Regions from separate parts of the Lysinibacillus parviboronicapiens genome, predicted to be linked through region 1. Evidence: riboswitches for the same ligand, from Rfam matches in the RefSeq annotation. Region 1 holds a riboswitch; each other region holds the start of a gene.

Region 1 (5,572 bases):
TACAGAAGAAAAATCTGAGTTAGTATTAGAATTTATGGACGAAATCAAAGACCTATTTCAAACCCTTGATAAATAAAGGGTCTAGACAATACGTAAAAAAAGTAATAGTATTTGCATCATATCTACAATAATTATTATATTCTGAAAAAGGTGAAAGTACATGGAATTCTCTAAAAAACTACAGCAACTGCCCACACAATTTTTCGCGGCACTTGTGCAGAAAGTCAACTCGGCTCTTGCAGAAGGACGAGATGTTATTAATCTTGGACAAGGCAATCCCGATCAGCCCACACCTCCACACATTATTAAAGCCTTACAACAAGCAGCCGAAAATCCACAACATCATAAATACTCTCCATTTCGTGGTATCGCAGAATTGCGTCAAGCTGCGGCTGATTTTTACAAACGAGAATATAATGTCGACATTGACCCTAATACGGAAGTAGCCATTCTAGGTGGTACCAAAATTGGTCTTGTTGAACTACCACTGGCTGTTTTAAATCCTGGTGATTATATGCTACTACCTGACCCAGGCTATCCTGACTATTTATCAGGCGTTGTACTAGGTGATGTAAATTTTGATGTCATGCCGCTTTTTGCAGAAAACGCCTTCTTGCCTGATTATAAGGCTTTGTCAGACGAAGTAAAAGCCCGTGCCAAGTTACTTTACTTAAACTATCCGAATAACCCTACTGGTGGTACAGCGACACTAGAGTTTTTTGAAGAAACTGCTCGCTTTGCTAAAGAACATAATATTATCGTATCACATGATTTTGCCTATGGCGCCATTGGCTTTGATGGCAATAAACCTGTTAGCTTCTTACAAGCAGCAGGCGCAAAAGATGTCGGCATTGAAATGTATACATTATCTAAGACGTTTAATATGGCCGGCTGGCGTATTGGATTTGCCGTTGGCAACGCTAAAATTATTGAAGCGATTAATGTTATTCAGGATCATCTATTTTGTAGCCAATTCCCTGCTGTTCAACAAGCAGCAGCTATAGCACTTACTTCCTCACAGGAGTGTGCAATAGAGCTTAGGGCAACCTATGAACGCCGTCGCAATGTTCTCGTGGAGGAAGCACAACGAATCGGCTGGCAGGTAACAGCACCAAAAGGTTCGTTCTTTGCGTGGCTACCTGTCCCAGTAGGATATACAAGTGAGCAATTTGCCGAGCTATTACTCGACAAGGCTGATATTGCTGTCGCAGCTGGCAATGGCTTCGGTAAGTATGGTGAAGGCTATGTCCGCGTTGGCTTACTTGTCAGCGAAGAACGTTTACGTGAAGTCGTAATAAGAATTGAGAAATTAAATTTATTTAAATAGACCAACAGACTGTCCAATCAACGTGCGGACAGTTTTTTGTTATTTATTTATTTTTCGAGGGCTGTCTAATCCTTCTTCTAGCGGATAAAATTGAACATGCGCTGTTTCTTCATCGAAACGTCTAAAATGCTGTACGCCCCGTACCTCCGCTAAAACAATATCCGCGGTAATGACTGGATTGCCACCTTTTATAAAATGGCCACCAGACACACCTCCCCATTGATCACTCATCGAGCCATGGAAATGTGTTTCATATACATCATCACGCTTGCAGACAACGCCCGAACCTTGTATAAATTCTAGCGGCCCTGCCTTTTCAATGATTTCACTAAAGCTTACGTTAATTTTTGATGTCTCATCTGGCACTAAATAAACAAAGCTACTTTTTTGAAAACTACCGATACAGCTAACAATTGTTGCTGACGCAATTGCATTCTCTTTACATACAGCCTCAATTCCCTCGACAATATCTGTTCCCATTAAGATGCGTGCACTAATAACTCTACCAAATGACCCTACTCCATAATTAACCCTTACAGACATAAAAAAACCCCTTTCCCTGAATAATTATATTCACATATCACTAGCAGAGACTTCATGCCCAGCACTATCGTCTTCACGGGCAATTTCTATCATCAAAAAACCCTATTGAATATAATTTAATTTTATAAAATATTTAAAATATTTATTGACTTAATATAACCTATAAATTATATTAGTTCTATCGGATTTACAAAAATACTATAAATCTCTTATCAAGAGTAGCTGAGGGACTGGCCCTATGAAGCTCGGCAACCCCCCTTTTTGGGAAGGTGCTAAATCCTGCAAACGATTATTCGTTTGAAAGATAAGAGAGGACTTCTTTTCATGAGCCTCTCTTAAGTTTGTAAGAGAGTTTTTTTTATTTTCAAAAACCGATAAAACAACTTTGGAGGTAATTTTTCATGAAAAAGAAAAGCAAATTTTTAGTAGGTTTAGCAAGTCTCACATTAGCAGTGGCATTAGCTGGTTGCGGTAGTAAAGACGACAGCAAAGGTGCTGGTGAGGCTATTAACGAAAATAAAATCGTAGTTGGTGTAACATCTGGTCCACACGAACAAATTGCAGAGGTTGCTGCCAAAGTAGCACAAGAAAATGGCTTAGAGGTTGAACTAAAATCTTTCTCTGATTACGTTTTACCGAATACGGCATTAGCACAAGGTGATTTAGATGCCAACAGCTATCAACATGAACCGTTTCTAGATACCTTTAATAAAGACCATGATACAGATTTAGTACCTGTTGGAAAAACAATTTTAAATCCAATGGGGGTATACTCTGAAAAATATAAATCATTAGATCAAATTCCTGACGGTGCAACATTTGGTTTGCCAAATGATCCGACAAACGGTGCCCGTGCCCTATTCGTCCTGCAAGAAGCAGGCTATATCAAATTGAAAGAAGGCACTGGTTTGACAGCGTCCATTCACGATGTGGAAGAAAACAAAAAGAACTTAAAATTTATTGAACTAGAGGCTGCACAAATTCCAAAGCAATTAAGTGAAGTAGATGTAGCGGCTATTAACACAAACTTCGCACTAGAAGCTGGCATTAATCCTAAAGCAGATTCCATTCTTTTAGAATCTACTGACTCTCCATATGTAAACTACATTGTTGTGCGTGCTGAAAACAAAGAAGACCCAACGATTAAAAAATTCGTTGATGCTTATCAATCGGACGAAGTACGAAAATTTATTGAGGAAGAATTCGATGGTTCTGTAATTCCAAGCTGGTAATACAACACGACAAAAGTTACCGTCTAAACGGTAACTTTTTCCTTTAGGAAGGAGAAATAGCATATGATTCAATTACAAAATATATCAAAAGAATTCAAAACAAAAACAGGTACTGTCAAAGCAGTTGATGGCATTAATCTTCATGTGAAAAAAGGTGAAATTCATGGAGTTATTGGCTATAGTGGTGCCGGAAAAAGTACACTTATTCGATGCGTGAATTTATTAGAACGTCCAACAGCAGGTAAAGTATTCATTAATAACGTAGATATTACAACTCTGTCATTAAATGAGCTTCGCCACACACGCCAAAAGATTGGCATGATCTTCCAACATTTTAATCTCTTAAAAACGGCAACGGTCTATAACAATATTGCCGTACCGTTAAAGTTGCTTGGTTATAGCGATACGGAAGTAAAAAATCGTGTTGCTAAGTACGCTGAAATTGTTGGTCTGACAGAGAAATTAGATAGCTATCCAAGTCAATTATCAGGTGGTCAAAAACAACGTGTCGCGATTGCTCGCGCGCTTGCACAAGAGCCAGAAATTTTACTAAGTGACGAAGCAACGAGTGCACTTGATCCTGAAACAACTGATGCTATTTTGGAGCTATTACTTAAAATCAACCGTGAGCTTGGCATTACGATTTTGCTAATTACGCATGAAATGAATGTTATACAAAAGATTTGCGATGACGTTTCTGTTCTTGAGGCTGGTAAAGTCGTAGAGTTTGGCTCTGCTATTGCGCTTTTTGCAAGACCCCAACATCCAACGACTCGAAAATTTTTAAATACTATTTCACAACGTAATTTATCCCCTACGCTAATCAAACAGTTAAATGTTTCAGGCAGTGTCATTCGTTTAACTTTTTTAGGCGAAAGTACTGGAAAACCTTTACTTGCCGAAGTAAGCAAAATTTATGATGTACAGCCAAACATTTTAACAGCCAATATTATTGAATTAAAAAATGGCATTGTCGGTAATATCGTTGTCCATTTAAACGGTGAAGTACATATCGTACAAAAAGCACTTACGTTTTTCACAGAAAACGGCGTAACCATTGAGGAATTGGGAGGCGAACTACATGGATAGCATTCAAAACTTCTTTACAGATTGGTCACACATTATTGGAAAATCTATGATTGAAACCTTCCAAATGGTCAGTATTTCTTTATTGTTCTCCATTTTAATCGGGATTCCTTTAGGGCTTTTAATCGTTTTAACACGCCCTGGACAATCCTTTGAAAATAAATTTTTGTATCAACTTGTCAATTTACTCATTAATATCGTCCGTTCTGTACCATTCATCATTTTACTATTCTTCATCCTTCCATTTACGAAGATAATCGTAGGGACAACGATTGGCGTAAAAGGTGTCATTGTACCACTTGTCATCTATACTGCCCCTTATATTTCTCGTTTAATGGAAACAGCGCTTTTAGAAGTGGACGCTGGTGTGGTGGAAGCTTATACAGCAATGGGTATTAAACGTCGTCATATTATTTGGCATGTATTACTACGAGAAGCACGTCCATCTATTATTTTAGGCTTAACTATCGCAACAGTCGGTCTTATCGGGGCAACTGCAATGGCGGGTATGGTTGGAGCTGGTGGTTTAGGTGACTTAGCATATCGTTACGGTCACTTGCGCTATGAAGTAGATGTGATGTATGCAACTGTCTTTATTTTAATTATTCTTGTCCAAAGCATTCAATCTCTTGGTAACCGCTTTGCTGCAAAACTAAAAAAAGACTAATAGGAGGATTCGCATGACAACTGAAATATATGTAGAGAGAGATGGCTATATTGCTACATTAGTGTTAAATCGTCCTGATAAACGTAATTCCTTGTCGAAAGCGATGTTCCAGGCCATTGTAGATAACCTAGAAATTTTACGTGAAGATTCTTCTGTAAAAGTATTAATCGTGCGCGGAGTAAATGACATTGCCTTTTGCTCTGGCGCTGATATTAGTGAATTTTTAGATATTCGTTATGCGGCTGAACATGCGAAAGCCTACAACGACTTAGCTTTGAAAGCCATTGATATACTTTATAAATTTCCCCAGCCTACAATTGCGATGATACAAGGCTTAGCTATTGGAGGCGGCTTAGAGCTAGCCAATGCTTGTGATTTCAGACTAGCAACGCCAAAAAGTAAACTTGGTATTACAGCTGCGAATATTGGTATTATCTATAACCTTGAAAGTACAAAACGACTGATAAATATTGTTGGTGTTGCAAAAGCAAAAGAGATTTTATATACAGCGAATATCTTTACAGCTGAAGAAGGAAAAAACATTGGCTTAATTACAGCATTACATGAACCAGTTCAAATTGAAGAAGCAACATTACAGTTTGCCAAACTTTTATTAAGTAAATCATCTGTTGCCAATGCGGGCATTAAAAAAATTATTCAAGCAATTGTAGATGGCGAGACCGAAGAAAGCGAAGAACTGGCGCAAATGATTCTTGA
Region 2 (5,572 bases), 1.5 Mb from region 1:
ATTGCGAAGAAACGTGAAGCTTCTGTTAAACTAATTGAAGCTGAAAAATTCATCGTCTAGAATATCTCATGAACTAGCTACTCGTTATAAGGTAGCTAGTTTTTTGCGTGAAGCGGATAGAATCGCGAAAGTGATGGATAGAACGACAAAAGTGACGGATAGAACTTCTCAAAAGGTTTCATTTTGGTTCATGACAGCTATGATGGTATACTACAGAAAATGACTGTAGAGGAGCCTACATATGACGATTCAATTTATCCATTATCCAAAATGTACGACATGTAAAAAAGCACAAAAATGGTTAACTGACAATGGTGTTTCATTTGAAGAGGTACACATCGTGGAACAACCACCAACAAAGGAACAATTAGAGAGCTTTTGGCAAGCAAGTGGGCAACCATTGAAGAAATTTTTTAATACTTCTGGTATGAAATATCGCGAGCTTGGCTTGAAGGATAGACTTGCTGAAATGTCGGAAGAAGAGCAACTGACACTACTTGCATCAGATGGTATGCTGATTAAACGACCAATCGTTACTGATGGAGAAAAAGTGACATTAGGGTTTAAAGAATCCGAATTTGAGCATGCTTGGAAATAACCGCTTTTATCCTTGTTTTTATGGGAGAAGTATGGCACACTGATAGTGAATATATTACATATTTATGGAGGGGTTTTTTGCATGAGCACACCTAAAGACTTACGATACTCTGAAGAACATGAATGGGTAAAAGTAGAAGATGGTAAAGTACGTATCGGTATTTCACACTTCGCACAATCTGAACTTGGAGATATCGTTTTCGTTGAGCTTCCACAAGTTGGCGACGAAATCAAAACAGATGATCCATTCGGTAGTGTAGAATCAGTAAAAACTGTTTCTGAATTATACGCGCCTATTTCAGGTAAAGTAGTTGAAGTAAATGCTGATTTAGAAGATAGCCCGGAATTCGTAAATGAATCACCATATGAAAAAGCATGGATGATCGTTGTAGAGCCTGCTGACACATCAGAAATTGAAAAACTTATGACAGCAGAACAATACGAAGAAATGATTGCTGAATAATGATAAGCCTGTAACACATGGAAACGTCGGAGATTACCGGCGTTTTTTATTATATAATAGGGTATAGTGGGTTGATGTTTAAATGGGGGTGTCGTGATGTTCGGAGGGAAATGCTTAATCGTGGAAGGCCGTTCGGATAAGCTTCAAATTGAACCTATTTTGAATGAGAATGTACTTATACTGTGTACAAATGGTACAATCGGTGTTCATCAATTAGAAGAGCTTCTCGATCCTTATGAGGGGTGTGAGCTATACACATTTTTTGATGCAGATGCATCAGGTGATAAGCTACGGGCATTAATGGACAGACATTATCCAGAGGCGGAGCATTTACGCACGATGCCAACCTATAAAGAAGTAGAGACGACACCGAGGAAAGTGCTAGCGATGATTTTACTGCGCGCGCATTTCTCCATCCATAATGAATATATTTTGTAAGGTTGCGTGAAAAGATGGAAGAATGGTCAAAAGAGCAGTGGGAAGCGGCGATGCAGTCTGGTGAAAAAACTGCCTTTTATTTATATACACCAATGTGTGGGACGTGTGCAGTCGCATCAAAAATGATGGATATTGTTGAGCAATTGCTGCCACAGTTACAGCTTGGTAAAGCGAATATGAATTTTATGGAGCAAATAGCTTATGATTACCAAATAGAAAGTGTACCATGTTTACTTATAAGTGATGGCGAAAAAGTTACAGAAAAGGTATATGCTTTTCAATCCGTACCATTTTTATACGAATTGTTAAAAAAACCAATTGACTGAACTTTACTAGCATGGTAAAGTATCAACTATATTAATTTTATTTCAGCATAAGTTTTAAATAAAAATAAAATATCGAACTCTTATGAAGAGTGGCGGAGGGAAGTGCCCGATGAAGCCCGGCAACCATCACATTAGTGAAAAGGTGCCAAATCACCCAAAGAAATTTTCTTTGAAAGATGAGAGAACGGTTCAACGTATAAAGTACGTGACCCCTTCAACTTGTCGTGAGTGAAGGGGTTTTCTATATGAGAAAAGGAGTATTCGCTATGATAAAGCTTCAAAATATTACCAAGAAGTACAAAACCGCGAATGGCGAATTAACAGCAGTCAAAGATGTCAATCTATCCATTAATAAAGGTGAGATTTTTGGCATTATCGGCTATAGTGGCGCTGGTAAAAGTACAATGATTCGTTTATTAAACGGTTTAGAAAAGCCAACATCCGGTACGGTGACGGTGAACAACCAAGAATTTTCATCGATTAAAGGGCAAAAGCTCCGAAACGCTAGACAAAAGGTAAGTATGATTTTTCAACATTTCAATTTACTTTGGTCTCGAACAGTTGCGGAAAATATTGCTTTTCCTTTAGAAATTGCAGGTGTACCTAAAGCGCAACGAGAGGCGCGCGTGAATGAATTGATTGTCCTTGTTGGTTTAGAGGGACGTGATACAGCGTACCCATCGCAACTTTCAGGTGGACAAAAGCAGCGCGTTGGGATTGCGCGTGCGCTCGCGAATAATCCAGAAGTATTGTTATGTGATGAAGCAACATCCGCACTGGATCCGGAGACAACAGATGCCATTCTTGATTTACTTGTAGACATTAATGAAAGATTAGGGTTAACGATTGTCTTAATCACACATGAAATGCATGTCATCCGCAAAATTTGTCATCGTGTGGCAGTGATGGAGGCGGGGGAAATTGTAGAACGTGGAGAAGTATTACAAGTTTTCCAAGCACCACAAGCAGCTATCACGAAAAAGTTTGTTTCTCAAATTACAGATACGAAAGAAACGCAGGAAACAATGGCACAGCTAAAAGTAAATTATCCAACGGGCCAACTTGTCAAGCTGGTCTTTGTAGGAGAAAAAACACAGCAGCCAGTTATTTCACATCTAGTGAAGCAGTTTGATGTTGAAATGAGTATTGTACATGGTAACATCTCGCAAACGAAAAATGGCGCATATGGTACACTCATTGTCCAAATTGATGGTTCAGCGAACAATGTGACTGCTGCATTAAGTTATTTAAATACAGTGGAAGTACAAACGGAGGTGATTACAGATGCTAACTAGTCTCTTTCCGAATGTCGACTGGGAAAAAATGTGGGAAGCCACATATGAAACACTATATATGACTTCTATCTCAACGGTTGTAACCTTTATTCTTGGGTTAGCCATTGGCATCATCCTATTCCTAACAAGTCCTAACCAACTTTGGGCTAATAAATTGGTTAACTTTTTAACAGGGTCGGTCGTTAATATTTTCCGCTCCATTCCATTTATCGTGCTAATCATTTTATTAATCCCATTCACGAAATTTTTACTTGGGACAATCCGTGGGGCAGATGCAGCATTACCGGCACTAATCATAGGTGCCGCACCGTTCTATGCACGAATGGTATTAATCGCTTTACGTGAAATTGATAGAGGCGTTATTGAGGCGGCTCGTTCAATGGGGGCAAAAACTTCAACAATTATTTGGAAAGTTTTAATTCCTGAATCCTTACCTGCACTTATTTCAGGCCTTACAGTAACTGCGGTTGCACTTGTCGGCTATACAGCAATGGCAGGAATTATTGGTGCTGGTGGTCTCGGAAACTTAGCCTTTTTAGACGGTTTCCAACGTAATCGTCAGGACGTAACATTAATGGCAACGATTTTAATTTTAGTTGTAGTATTTATCATTCAATGGATTGGCGACATGATTACAGCCAAAACAGACAAACGTTAAGGTTATTCCGGTTTCATACCGCTAACATATTTTTAACAAGATAAAAGGGAGTGTAAACAAATGAAGAAATTTTTAGCAGGTTTATTCTTATCAGTCCTTGTACTAGCTCTAGCAGCTTGTGGCGCTGATAAAAAAGAAGATGCAGGTTCAACAACTGGAGATAAAGCAGACGATAAAGAAAATACAACAGTAACTATTGGTGCTTCAAATACACCACATGCAGTCATCTTAGAAAAAGCAAAACCAATTTTAGCCGAACAAGGTATTGATCTAAAAATTGAACCATACCAAGATTACGTCCTACCTAACCAAGATTTAGAATCTGGTGATCTTGATGCAAATTTTTTCCAACATATTCCTTACTTAGATTTACAAATTAAAGATAATGGGTATGATTTCGTCAATGCTGGCGGTGTCCACATAGAACCAATCGGAATCTATTCTAAAAAATACAAGACTCTTGAGGATCTTCCAGAAGGAGCAACAATCTTACTTTCTAACTCTGTTTCAGACCACGGTCGTATGCTTTCATTATTAGAAGCTAAAGGCTTAATTAAATTAAAAGAGGGTATCGACAAAACAGCAGCTGAAATCAAAGACGTCGCAGAAAATCCTAAAAACTTTAAATTCGATGCAAATACTGCACCAGAAATGCTAGTGCAAATGTTCGAAAACGAAGAAGGCGATGCTGTTCTTATCAACTCGAACTTCGCAATTGATAACGGTTTAAACCCAATGGAAGATGCTATCTCTCTGGAAGATAAAGAATCACCATATGTAAACATTATCACTGTGCGTGCTGGCGATGAAACAAAACAAGAAATTAAAAAATTATTAGAAGTATTAACGTCTAAAGAAATCCAAGACTTCATCCTTGAAGAATGGAAAGGCGCAGTTGTACCAGTTAAGTAATTAACTTTGCTAAATAAGGGTATGTAAGTGATAAACTTGCATATCCTTTTTGTTTTTGTGAATAAAAACGATTGTGTTTATCTTTGTGTTGTAGTTCATTTATCAGAAAATATACATATTTGCTTTTTGAAATCTTATTCTAGTTTTTATATCAAATATATAATATATTTTAGTATAATGAATGTGCGTTATTATAAATTATGTATAGTAATATCTTTATTACTATAGTTATAATGTAAAATATCGGATTTAATTGCATAAAACGAAACAACGACAACGATAAATTCTTAGTGAATACTGAGGTGATAATAAATGAATAAAATAATCATTGCAGAAGATATCATGCAGGAACATGAAGTAAAGAGATATTTTGAAATTTGGCGTGAAAGTGTCATTCGTTCACACCTTACAATTACAGCCGTTTTTTTAAAATTAGCAAATTTTACACCAAGCACTGAGGTAGAGCGGTGCAATATAAATGTGCAAATTTCTAATTTTTTAAAGTCAAAAATAAGAAAAACTGATTTACTCTTCCAATCAGCAGATGGAGATCATTGGGGTATACTATTTTTGCAAAGCAGTGATGTGGAAGCAGAGGCGTTTTTGCGACGCATTTTTAAAATGCTAAAAAACAATAACGTAGTGAAAGAGTTTAATCAGTTAGGGATAAAAGCTTCAATCACGGAAATACGCAATAATCATGTTACTTTTGATACTTTGCTGGAAAAAAACAAGGAAAAACTAGCAGATGACAGTCAACCGATGTGGCTTATTGAGCGAGTAACAGATTATAGGGTGCAACCAATCGAACAGGTAAAGGTGAGTATTATTGAACAAAATGTCATTTTTAGAAAAGTGCTAGAGACAACATTACATCAACTAC
Region 3 (5,572 bases), 1.6 Mb from region 1:
TGTCTTTAATGTGTCGAACTTGTAGGAACCGCGTTATAATTGAGAAAAATAGTCCGATTAATAAAATACCATAAATAAACCAAGGTCCCCATAGAATATCATTCAGTTTTCCAACAATAGCTTCCATTATATCCCCCCAATTTTTGAATGTCCTTTCATTTAGACATTATAGTATTACACTTTTCAGAAAATTACAACATTATTTTCATGTAACTACAGTCTAAAGAAACATTACTTCTATGGAGGGCAATCATCTATTCAATTATATAACCAATCCGGCGGAGAGCATTATTAATGAAATCACGTATATACACAAATATCTCTTCACGCTCTACCTCATGAAATAGATTATGATAGCATTTCGCCCATTCTTTAAATTGAAATTCGGTGAATTCCTGTTGATGTAGCCAATTACGCGTCTGTCTCGTTTCCGTAATGCCGTCCTTTTCTCCAGTCATAACAAGCATCGGCATATTGGGAAATTCCGCCTTGGTCATAATGACTAAATTACGCATCATATATTGTAATTCACGATACCATTTTACTGATACGACTGATTTGAACGGAAATTCATCCTTCATTTCATTTCTACCTTCCACATTACGTGTCAATTTTTCAAATGTAATATCATGTGTCATTTTGACATTAGCCGTTAAAGCACTTAGGCTTGTTAAAGCATTTGACATTTTGCCAGGCAATAATTTTAAATGCAGCCAAGGTGATGTTAAAACAATGCCTGCACATTCATATTTTCTTTTGTGCACCGTATGTAATACTAATGTTGCACCTAAGCCATGTCCTATTAAAAATACGGGCAAATCATATGAAAAGGCATTTTCAATTAGATTCCTTGTATATTTATTATATTCTTTAAAGTCTTCATCATGGACACGCGAAAGTTTTGCCTTGGCGCCATGATTTGGTAAATCCCCCATGACTACGTGGAAGCCTTCCATTCTAAGTTTTTCTATAAGCCATGCGTACCAGCGGTGATTTTCATAAGCACCATGAAGTATAGCTATTACAGCTTTCGCATGTCCATCAGCTTCCCATTTCCACATTCACATAGTCCTCCTAAAAAATAGTTACATATTAATTATAACTAAATATCTTGCACATTTTAATTTTATATTTCCAATAAGTTGCGTATTTGATACGATAATACTACATCAAAGAAAGAAAAGAGGCGATTTCTATGATCTATCCTTTTAAAGATAAAACACCAACAATCGATCCATCTGTTTTTATTGCCGACTATGCGACCGTTACTGGCGACGTTACGATAGGTGCTGAAACGACAATATGGTTTAATACTGTAATTCGAGGCGATGTATCTCCTACAATTATTGGTAAACGTGTAAGTATACAAGATCTTTGTTGCTTACACCAAAGTCCAAAATATCCATTGATTATTGAAGATGAAGTAACAGTTGGGCACCAAGTCACTTTACATAGTTGTACGATTCGAAAAAATGCCTTGATAGGAATGGGCTCAATTATTTTAGATGGAGCAGAAATCGGAGAGGGTGCATTCATTGGTGCAGGCAGTCTTGTACCTCCAGGTAAAGTCATTCCTCCTAATAGCTTAGCATTAGGACGTCCGGCAAAAGTTGTCCGTGAATTAAATGCCGAAGATATAAAAGATATGGAACGCATCGTTCGCGAATACGCAGAAAAAGGGCAATATTACAAATCCTTGCAAAAATGATTGCTAATGAAAAAGAAGGGGTCTAAGAAATATTCTTAGTCCCCTTTCTTTTAATTAGAAAGTATATCTTTATGAAAACATAACAATGCTTTTTTGAAAAGCGACTTATAGACTAGCTTTCTCTCTTAATGCATCAGCCTTGTCTGTATTTTCCCAAGGCACGTTTAAATCTGTACGACCAAAGTGACCATAAGCAGCAGTTTGTTTGTAGATTGGGCGACGTAAATCAAGCATTTTAATGATACCTGCTGGACGTAAATCGAATAGTTCGCGCACCCATCTAACGATTTCGTTTTCTTTTACTTTCCCTGTACCAAACGTGTCCACTGCAATAGATACCGGCTGTGCTACACCAATAGCATAGGCCAGCTGTACTTCAACACGATCTGCTAAGCCGGCTGCAACAATGTTTTTCGCTACGTAACGTGCTGCATATGCTGCTGAACGATCGACTTTTGTTGCATCCTTACCAGAAAATGCGCCACCACCATGACGAGCATAACCACCGTATGTATCAACGATGATTTTACGGCCAGTAAGACCTGCATCACCTTTTGGTCCGCCGATTACGAAACGGCCTGTTGGGTTGATGAAATATTTCGTATTTCCATCAAGTAATTCACTCGGAACTACTGGGGCAATTACTAATTCTTTTAAATCTGCTTGAATTTGTTCAAGTGTTGCTTCTTCATCATGCTGTGTTGAAATAACAATTGTATCCACACGAACTGGCACATTATTTTCATCATATTCAATCGTCACTTGTGTTTTACCATCGGGACGTAAATATGCTAATTCACCTGATTTGCGTACTTCTGTTAAACGGCGAGACAATTTATGCGCTAAACTAATTGGTAATGGCATCAGTTCCGGCGTTTCGTTACAAGCATACCCGAACATTAAGCCTTGGTCACCTGCTCCAATCGCTTCGATGTCTGCATCTGTCATAGAGCCTTCACGTGCTTCTAATGCTTGGTCAACACCTAGTGCAATATCTGGTGACTGCTCACCAATCGCCACTAGTACTGCTAAGTTTTCAGCATCAAAACCATATTTTCCACGTGTATAGCCGATTTCAGCGACTGTATCGCGGACAATGCCTTTAATATCTACATAAGTAGAAGTAGTAATCTCTCCTGCTACTAATACTAACCCTGTTGTTACAGTTGTTTCACACGCTACACGTGCATTTGGATCTTCTGCTAAAATTGCATCTAAAATGGCATCCGAAATCTGATCACAAATTTTATCTGGATGTCCTTCTGTTACACTCTCTGATGTAAACAGTCGACGGTTTGTCATTTGGTTTTCCTCCTATTACTCTTACAAATAGTATTTGCGAAATTAATACGGTACTCATTACCCATGTCAAGTTCGCTCCTAAAGGATTGAACTTCAAGCCGTTGCTGCTTTTAACACGAGGATTTAGAAAGATCCGTCATTATAATAAGGAAAGAAGTGCATATACTTACCTTTACATTCATTTTTACAAATAAAAAAATCCTTTTCTCACGTGTACTTTACATGAGGAAAGGAATAATGACTTCGTAACCTTTCACTCTTATCGTTCAAGGGTTGTCCCCTTGCATCAGGTTGGCACCAACGCATGTCGTGAAATAATGCATGCAGGTTGCCGGGTTTCACAGGGCCTGACCCTCCACCAGCTCGGGATAAGAGTATCCGTTCAATTTCTCATCTTACGTAAAAGGTCGAACGTTGTCAATCGTTTTATGTCGTTTTATTGAAAAGTAATAAAATCGCAAAAATAATTTCTGAATTAGTATAGATTATTTAAGCAATTGTGTTATACTATTTTTGAAATTAAGAAATACTCCCTCGAACACAAGGGAATACTATAAAAAAGGATGGTATTTAATCGATGAATTCAGTAGAAATTGCAAACGAACTGAAGGAATTATTAAGCGGCGGGAACATTAACGTTCAACTTTCAGTACCACAATTAGTTGAAAAAGCTACATCTCGTGGTGAAGCAATGTTAACAGTAGATGGCGCAGTGCGTGCAGAAACTGGTAAATACACTGGTCGTTCACCTAAAGATAAATATATGGTAGAAGAAGCAGATACAAAAGATAAAATTGACTGGGGTAAAGTAAATCAACCAATTTCGTCAGAAGTCTTTGACAACTTATATGTAAAAGTTGTGAAGTATTTAAAAGAACGTGACGAATTATTCGTATTCAAAGGATATGCGGGTGCTGACAAAGACTCACAACTAAGCATCCAAGTAATTAATGAGTACGCTTGGCACAACCTTTTCGCTCATCAATTATTTATCCGTCCAACAAAAGAAGAATTAGCTTCGCATGTTGCTGACTTCACAGTCATTTCTGCGCCAAACTTCAAAGCAGATCCTGCAGTTGATGGCACATCTTCTGAAACATTCATCATCGTGTCTCTTGAAAAGAAAATCATCCTTATCGGTGGTACTGAGTATGCTGGTGAAATGAAAAAATCTATTTTTGGTATTATGAACTACTTATTACCAGAACAAAATATCCTGTCAATGCATTGTTCAGCAAACGTTGGTGAAGCAGGCGATGTAGCATTATTCTTCGGATTATCTGGCACTGGTAAAACAACATTATCAGCTGACGCTGACCGCAAATTAATCGGTGACGATGAACATGGTTGGTCTGATAATGGCGTATTCAACATCGAAGGCGGTTGCTATGCAAAAACAATCAACCTTTCTGCTGAAAACGAACCAGAAATCTACAGTGCTATTCGCTTTGGCTCTGTGTTAGAAAACGTAGCAGTTGATCCAGAGACTCGCGTATGTGACTATGATGACGGTTCTTTAACAGAAAATACTCGTGTTGCTTATCCGATCCAATACATCGAAAATATTGTTGATCCTTCTGTTGCAGGTCATCCAAAAACAATCGTCTTCTTAACAGCTGATGCATTTGGCGTATTACCTCCAATCAGTAAATTAACAAAAGAACAAGCAATGTATCACTTCTTAAGTGGTTTCACTTCAAAGCTTGCTGGTACAGAACGTGGTGTAACAGAACCAGAACCAGTATTCTCTACATGCTTCGGTTCTCCATTCCTTCCACTTCCAGCAACTGTGTATGCTGAAATGTTAGGTCAAAAAATCGATGAGCACGGTGCACAAGTATTCCTTGTAAACACTGGTTGGACTGGTGGCGAATATGGCACTGGTAGTCGTATGAAACTTTCGTACACTCGTACAATGGTACGCGCTGCAATCGATGGGAAGTTAAACAACGTAGAAACAATTCAAGATGCTGTATTTGGTTTACACATCCCAACAACTGTTGAAGGTGTTCCAACAGAAGTGCTTAACCCACGCGAAGCATGGGCTGATAAAGCGGCTTATGATAAAAAAGCAGCTGAACTTGCTGGCCTATTCAACGACAACTTCAAGAAATTTTCGAACGTATCTGAAGCCATCACTAAACTTGGTGGTCCATTAAAATAAGTTAGACGCCAAGAGGAGACGAATACATTCGTCTCCTCTTTTTCCTTATAACGATCTCACAAAATCATAAATAGCCTGATTCATATCTGGCTGTTGATCGCCTACCATGGAATAATGATTGCTCGATGTTACAAACGTTTGAATATTTTTTGTATAGTTCACTGTATCTTGAAATAGCGGTTCTGCAAACAATGCAGGTAATGGGCCAATTGCACCGGTCGCCATCACTAAAAGCACAGGACTCGCAACTTTTTCTGCTATTGCCTTCGGATCATAATCTGCAAAACCTTGCAAATCTTCATTTATATTTTGGACATGCATTCTACTCTTCCAAATACCATCTATCTCGACAACCTCGTACAACACCGCTTGCTCAATCTCTTCAGACCATGTGATAC
Region 4 (5,572 bases), 1.4 Mb from region 1:
ATGCTTCAATATGTTATTTGGACTGCACTTGAACATGAGGGATATGGTGCTAGCTTACAACACTATTACCCTGAATTATCGGAAGAATTGCGTACAGCTTGGCATATAAAAGCAAGCTGGCAGCTCATTGCCCAACTGCCATTTGGTGGGCCTACTGCCGCACCACGCGACAAAGAAATAGTGCCGGTGGACCAGCGTGTTTTTATCATAAAATAACAAGAGGTGATTGAAATGACTGACAACGTAACAGCATTTAAGCAAGCTTTAGGCAATTACCCCACAGGCGTCACAGTTGTTACTGCATATAATGACGCGAACGAACCGATTGGCTTAACCGTCAATTCCTTTGCATCTGTTTCAATTGACCCACTGCTAATCTTATGGTCACTCGATAAAAAATCACAGCTACATTCACATTTTCAAGCAACCAAGAAATTCGCTGTCAATATGTTAGCGAGTGACCAAGCGCATTTATGTACATTGTTTTCTAGTAAAATTGCTGACCGCTTTGCCCAAACAATCTGGTCTACTTCCGCGCACGGTTTACCGATTTTACATGATACATTATCCACATTACAATGTGAAACTTTCAAGCAAGTTGATGCGGGCGACCATACGATATTCATTGGGCATGTTTTAGCCATTGATAATGCACAGAAAGAACCACTGCTCTATCATCGTCGACATTTAGGTCAAATCCCTGCAAGTTTTTACGAGTAGTTCTGACCCAATTCAATCATTTCTTTCCGATAGTAAAATGCTAAGCACAATAAGTGATTTTACTAATCATATTACGCAAATGATTCGCATTCGTGCAGAAAACAAACGTATATGCCACTTTAGTTTATAAACCAACAGGAGTTGCCTCAAATTTACACGTTGAGGTAGCTCCTTTTATGCCTATAGAAGGAAGTTTCTTACACAGCGAGAATTCTATCTTATGGGGATATTTCTTACAGAACTAAACACGCTTATGCCAAATTAGTGTACTGTAGGAACAGGATAGCAACATCTATTGACCGATCTTTTAATTTGCTTTAATCTGCTGCAATTTATATCACACAGAGAAAGGAATGTGATAATAACGATGTGCCATATTAAAAAAATGCTCGTTCTTGTTTTGGTGATCTTCATGACTGCCAGTTGCGCCGGTATGGAAAAACAAAAAATTATCGTGCAAAAGCATAATGATACGGGTATATATGAGGACTTGAAGGAAATTACCAAAAGGAAAAAGGTGAAAGCAGTTAAAGACATACTGCATAGCGCGAAATGGGAACAGATGAAAGTTGATATGGCCAGAGAGGCTGACTATCAATTCGTTTTTCAATTCGTCGATTCTAACATCCAAGCCAAGGCCATTCTCTACTCCGTGTGGCTAAGTCCAAACAAAGACACATTAGAAGTTGTAGAAGGTGACTATCAATATGTCCACCTCAATCGTGAAGATTCTCAAAAGTTATTCGAAGCTCTTACTGAAACAAACCTAGTCGATGTAAAATGAAACTTTAATCTGTGGGAACTTTCTTCGTCCCACTGATGGTAATGGAAGCAATCAGCTAACCGTTCATGTGAAATCAACAGAAATAAGGGCACCCTTTTCGAAGGATGCCCTTTCTTCAATTATATTTTGTGCGTTGATGAGACATCCAAGTACCAATATTTCGGCATACTAACATAGTCACAATCATGACAATGACACCTTTCACTAGATTGAATGGTAAAATCCCTAAAACAATCATATCTTTTAAGGCGTCCCCCTTCACTGGCTCCATCCCTAAAAACAAGGTGTACATCGGTAGGAACAGCACATAATTCAGTAAGCTCATACCAACTGCCATCACAATTGTACCTGCTACCAAACCAACGATTAACCCCTTGATACGCTGTAGTTTTGAATAGAAAAAAGTCACTGGGATGATAAATAACACACCTGTCGTAAAATTGGCAATATGCCCGACTGGTACCCCCGTTGTGCTTCCTGATAATAACCAATCCAGCATATTTTTTAAAAGTTCTACTAAAATTCCCGCAACTGGTCCCATCGTCATTGCTGCTAATAAGGCGGGCACATCACTAAAATCTACCTGCAGGAAATTTGGAAATGGTGGTAATGGAAAATTAAATAGCATCAGTACTATGGATATACTACTTAGTACGCCTATATTCATGATATATCTTAATTTCAACGTGCTCGCTCCTTTTCAACTGGCACCCATAAAATAAAACTTCAATGCGTGTGTTTTCATCCGCCATGCATTTGTGAGTTGTTCGATCACCTGACCGTTCATGTGACATAAAAAAGACCACCTATAAGCCGAGGGATGATCCCTGCCTATAATGTGGCCTCCAGATTTCTAGTCAGCTGTGTTTATTCTTTATTTTTTCTGTGGAAATCTTTGCTTCTCAAGTCGATTAATTTGCACAATGACACCATCTTGAATGGTAATCTGCACTTCGCCAAATTGTAGATTTTCAATTGCATCGGCAATCACTTGTAATTTCTTGTCATCAATCTTAGCTGTTTGAGACATTGGATACACCCCTTCTTTTTCATACTTTTTTCGTACAAAAGAGGTCAACGCATCATGATGATTCGATGGACCCCCTTATCTCTCAGAAAACTCTGCTGGATTTGGCACCGTTTTAGTCGGTTGCCGAGGCTTTATTGGGCCAGTTCCCTCCACCTCTCTTGATAAGAGTATTACGTTTCTTGGAAATAATTCTATAATTCTGAAAACCTATTGTCAATATAAATATTATAAAACCTACATGAATACTAAGAAATTAAGTAAAATGGTTCATTTTGTAAAAAAACATCCGTACACTTAAAGTTACATAAGCGAAAGGATGTTTTTTTATTTTGCACCATTTGGTCAATTGTCAGCATTTCTAAATGATGTAACTGAGCACAGGCGGCGAGTATAGCAGACGGCATTTGCCTTTCGCCACAGAGCAAAGCTTCCTGCGAAGAATAGCGGGAGCTGAAGGCCGCACAGAAGCATAGCGACAAGGAGACTGCAACCATGCCCTCGAACAGCGAACTGCCTCATAGCGGAAATCAACCGATTTATATAGATACTTCAGTCTAGGTGTGCAGAAATAATAAAGTTGTTTAATTTACAATAAAGTCATTTAAAAAATAATATAGTTGTTTAAAAAATCTTTTTCCACGAACGGAGCAGATTAGTGGAAGCAATAGTAATTAGGTTTGACTGGGAAAATTGTCGATGATATTAAAAAAGACACCGAAGTGTCTTATGTTTTTCAAATTAAGCATACCGATAAATTGAAATTTAATTACTTAACATTATGCTTATTTTGGGAGCGAGGTTTTTATCGGTGAGTGTATACAAACCATGTAATGCTTGCTGTTAATAATGCTGTCGAAATCAAGGCTGTAAGAACACTATATGTTTGCCAAATAAGTATCGTTGACCAATCGAAAGCACAGCACAGTATACCCAGGGCAATCGTAGCGATCAGGAAAATAACTGTTACGATTATTCTCTTTTTTGTCATTGGCTGCCGCTCATTCGTTTTCCTTCTGCGTAATCCTAAGAGAAATAGCAAAACGGCCAATAGGCAAAGAATAATTGTGATAGACGACAAAATGATATCCATAAGCTGTGTGCCACTTATTTCATATGACTGAGTTAGATTGCCGTCTAATATATCTTTAACTTTTAGTACCAGGTTTATATTGGTATTTGCACCGTTGCTCAGCAAGCAGACGGCTGTTCGTTCATTTAGCAGTATGGCTACTTCGGTTCTGAAATTTGGGTTGCCCCCAGTATGTTCTATAATTGTTTGGTCGGCGTTTACCGACCAGCCTGCCGCATAATACATATCGTTGACAGCCGAAACAGACATATCACCCCTATGTGATTTTTCGATAACCGTGTGAAATATTTCGGGTATGTCCTGCACGATACCCATCTGTATGCCCATCCAACGCGCCATATCTTTTGTATTAGAAATGATGTAGCCTGCGGGTTTATTCCCAGCATAATCCGGAGCTTTAAATGGAGTTGTCATAAAAAAGGAAGAACGGTAGCCCTGTGCCAACTGTCCAGTGGCTTGAGCATCTTCTTTATAAACATACGTCTGGTGAAGACCTAACGGCTGAAATACCTGTTCCCTCATAAAGTCTTCATAACTTTGTCGCGACACAATCTCAATAACCAAACCCAATACGTCATAATTTACGGTTCCATAGTTATACTGTTCACCGGGAGGGAACGCCAATTCAGCATCCACGAGCATTTCTACAGTCTTTTGCAACATATCCGGTGTATTGCCCTGTGGAATATTTTGAGTATGCCTAATATTTGTTAGACCACTGGTATGGTGAAGAAAGTTATTTAGTGTAAGGCTTTGCATATCAACAGGTTTCCCTTGATACTTTAACGTAAACCAAGGTAAATGTTTTTGGACAGGGTCAGTCATGGAGAGCAGCCCTTGCTCTTCCAACAGCATAATACCCATACCGGTAAAAGCTTTACTGACCGAGGCTAACTCATAGAGTGTATTTTCACTTGCAGACAACCCCTTTTCACGGTCTGCATACCCTGAAGAAAAGTAGAACACTTCATCATCAGCAAGTATTGAGATTGACATACCCGGCACACCTGATATACGACAGGCATCATCTAGCAACGCTTGTATTGCCGCAGATTTCGAATCTGACAACGCATAACTTTGTGTTGCGAATCCTGAGAATAATATAAATATCGTTAATACAAAAACAATAATCTTTTTCATAAACTCTCCTTTTCGAAAAATTATAAGAGAATAATATAAATAACCTACTTTTACAACTATTAAACTAAATTTTAATTTATCTTTCTATTCACCTATATAATATCTAGTAATTGTGAAGAGTTACACTTAAACGAACAGATGCGTTAGTTCAATAAGAAGTAAACAACTTTAAAGAGCCTTGCTACGTAGAATGTAGTAAGGCTCTTAGCTTTTATTAATCAAAATTCAATAACTTTATTATCATTATACACTAGGACTAGAAAATTAAGGTCAGAAAAAACACCCTCTTATCTAGCGGGTGTGTGTCTTTGCATTCAATTGGTGGATGTTAGCACAAAAAGCATTTAGAAACCACAAGCATAGAAAATATGTCTCAACCATTGATAAAAATGAGCACCTGTGGTAAATTTATATAGATATATGCCTAATAATAACTGCAAGCATTATATCCCTATTTTATATTATATAACATAGTTTTTCGTTTGTCAAACCCAATTTTTTTAAGGAGTGGTTGCTATGGAGTCAGAATTTCAGCAAGAGCAAAAACGAGTAGACAGTGTAATAGAGACGATATCAAAGCAAATCTGCAAATTAGAGGAAGAAACTTCTCGTCGTCGGAACGAACTGGTTAATATACGTAAACACTTTTGGGATGAAGTCAAGGTGAATGTTGATACCTTTGACGATTATCTTGAGACCATCATCGGATTGAGACAAGAAGCTCAAGCTCTTTCCGTAAGCCAAAGCACCCATAGACATGCAGCCAAAAGATTGTCCACGTTGAGCCGTATGCAAAAGGCTCCCTACT

The links. A riboswitch is a leader RNA that binds a small molecule or an ion and turns the genes downstream of it on or off. The one in region 1 is predicted to bind S-adenosylmethionine.
Region 2: linked by a shared signal. The riboswitch ahead of C9J31_RS18835 (methionine ABC transporter ATP-binding protein) and the one ahead of C9J31_RS02520 (MetQ/NlpA family ABC transporter substrate-binding protein) in region 1 are both predicted to bind S-adenosylmethionine.
Region 3: linked by a shared signal. The riboswitch ahead of metK (methionine adenosyltransferase) and the one ahead of C9J31_RS02520 (MetQ/NlpA family ABC transporter substrate-binding protein) in region 1 are both predicted to bind S-adenosylmethionine.
Region 4: linked by a shared signal. The riboswitch ahead of C9J31_RS08950 (YezD family protein) and the one ahead of C9J31_RS02520 (MetQ/NlpA family ABC transporter substrate-binding protein) in region 1 are both predicted to bind S-adenosylmethionine.

What each region holds. Positions count from the first base shown of each region.
Region 1 covers NZ_CP073713.1:505,505-511,076, reverse strand. The annotation lists gene C9J31_RS02530 (pyridoxal phosphate-dependent aminotransferase) at 161-1,327, shown strand; gene C9J31_RS02525 (PPC domain-containing DNA-binding protein) at 1,367-1,870, opposite strand; SAM riboswitch class I at 2,077-2,181, shown strand; gene C9J31_RS02520 (MetQ/NlpA family ABC transporter substrate-binding protein) at 2,272-3,102, shown strand; gene C9J31_RS02515 (methionine ABC transporter ATP-binding protein) at 3,166-4,191, shown strand; gene C9J31_RS02510 (methionine ABC transporter permease) at 4,184-4,855, shown strand; gene C9J31_RS02505 (enoyl-CoA hydratase/isomerase family protein) at 4,869-5,572, shown strand, end outside.
Region 2 covers NZ_CP073713.1:3,875,259-3,880,830, reverse strand. The annotation lists gene C9J31_RS18860 (acyl-CoA dehydrogenase family protein) at 1-60, shown strand, start outside; gene C9J31_RS18855 (arsenate reductase family protein) at 242-598, shown strand; gene gcvH (glycine cleavage system protein GcvH) at 680-1,060, shown strand; gene C9J31_RS18845 (toprim domain-containing protein) at 1,157-1,498, shown strand; gene C9J31_RS18840 (thioredoxin family protein) at 1,513-1,824, shown strand; SAM riboswitch class I at 1,902-2,007, shown strand; gene C9J31_RS18835 (methionine ABC transporter ATP-binding protein) at 2,091-3,119, shown strand; gene C9J31_RS18830 (methionine ABC transporter permease) at 3,109-3,777, shown strand; gene C9J31_RS18825 (MetQ/NlpA family ABC transporter substrate-binding protein) at 3,838-4,689, shown strand; gene C9J31_RS18820 (response regulator) at 5,002-5,572, shown strand, end outside.
Region 3 covers NZ_CP073713.1:3,718,536-3,724,107, forward strand. The annotation lists gene C9J31_RS17905 (alanine/glycine:cation symporter family protein) at 1-127, opposite strand, end outside; gene C9J31_RS17910 (alpha/beta hydrolase) at 255-1,061, opposite strand; gene C9J31_RS17915 (gamma carbonic anhydrase) at 1,196-1,708, shown strand; gene metK (methionine adenosyltransferase) at 1,814-3,010, opposite strand; SAM riboswitch class I at 3,267-3,385, opposite strand; gene pckA (phosphoenolpyruvate carboxykinase (ATP)) at 3,588-5,174, shown strand; gene C9J31_RS17930 (alpha/beta hydrolase) at 5,220-5,572, opposite strand, start outside.
Region 4 covers NZ_CP073713.1:1,895,913-1,901,484, reverse strand. The annotation lists gene C9J31_RS08970 (nitroreductase family protein) at 1-216, shown strand, start outside; gene C9J31_RS08965 (flavin reductase family protein) at 232-720, shown strand; gene C9J31_RS08960 (YhfM domain-containing protein) at 1,154-1,504, shown strand; gene C9J31_RS08955 (ECF transporter S component) at 1,620-2,189, opposite strand; gene C9J31_RS08950 (YezD family protein) at 2,379-2,534, opposite strand; SAM riboswitch class I at 2,607-2,702, opposite strand; gene C9J31_RS08945 (serine hydrolase domain-containing protein) at 3,337-4,764, opposite strand; gene helD (RNA polymerase recycling motor HelD) at 5,281-5,572, shown strand, end outside.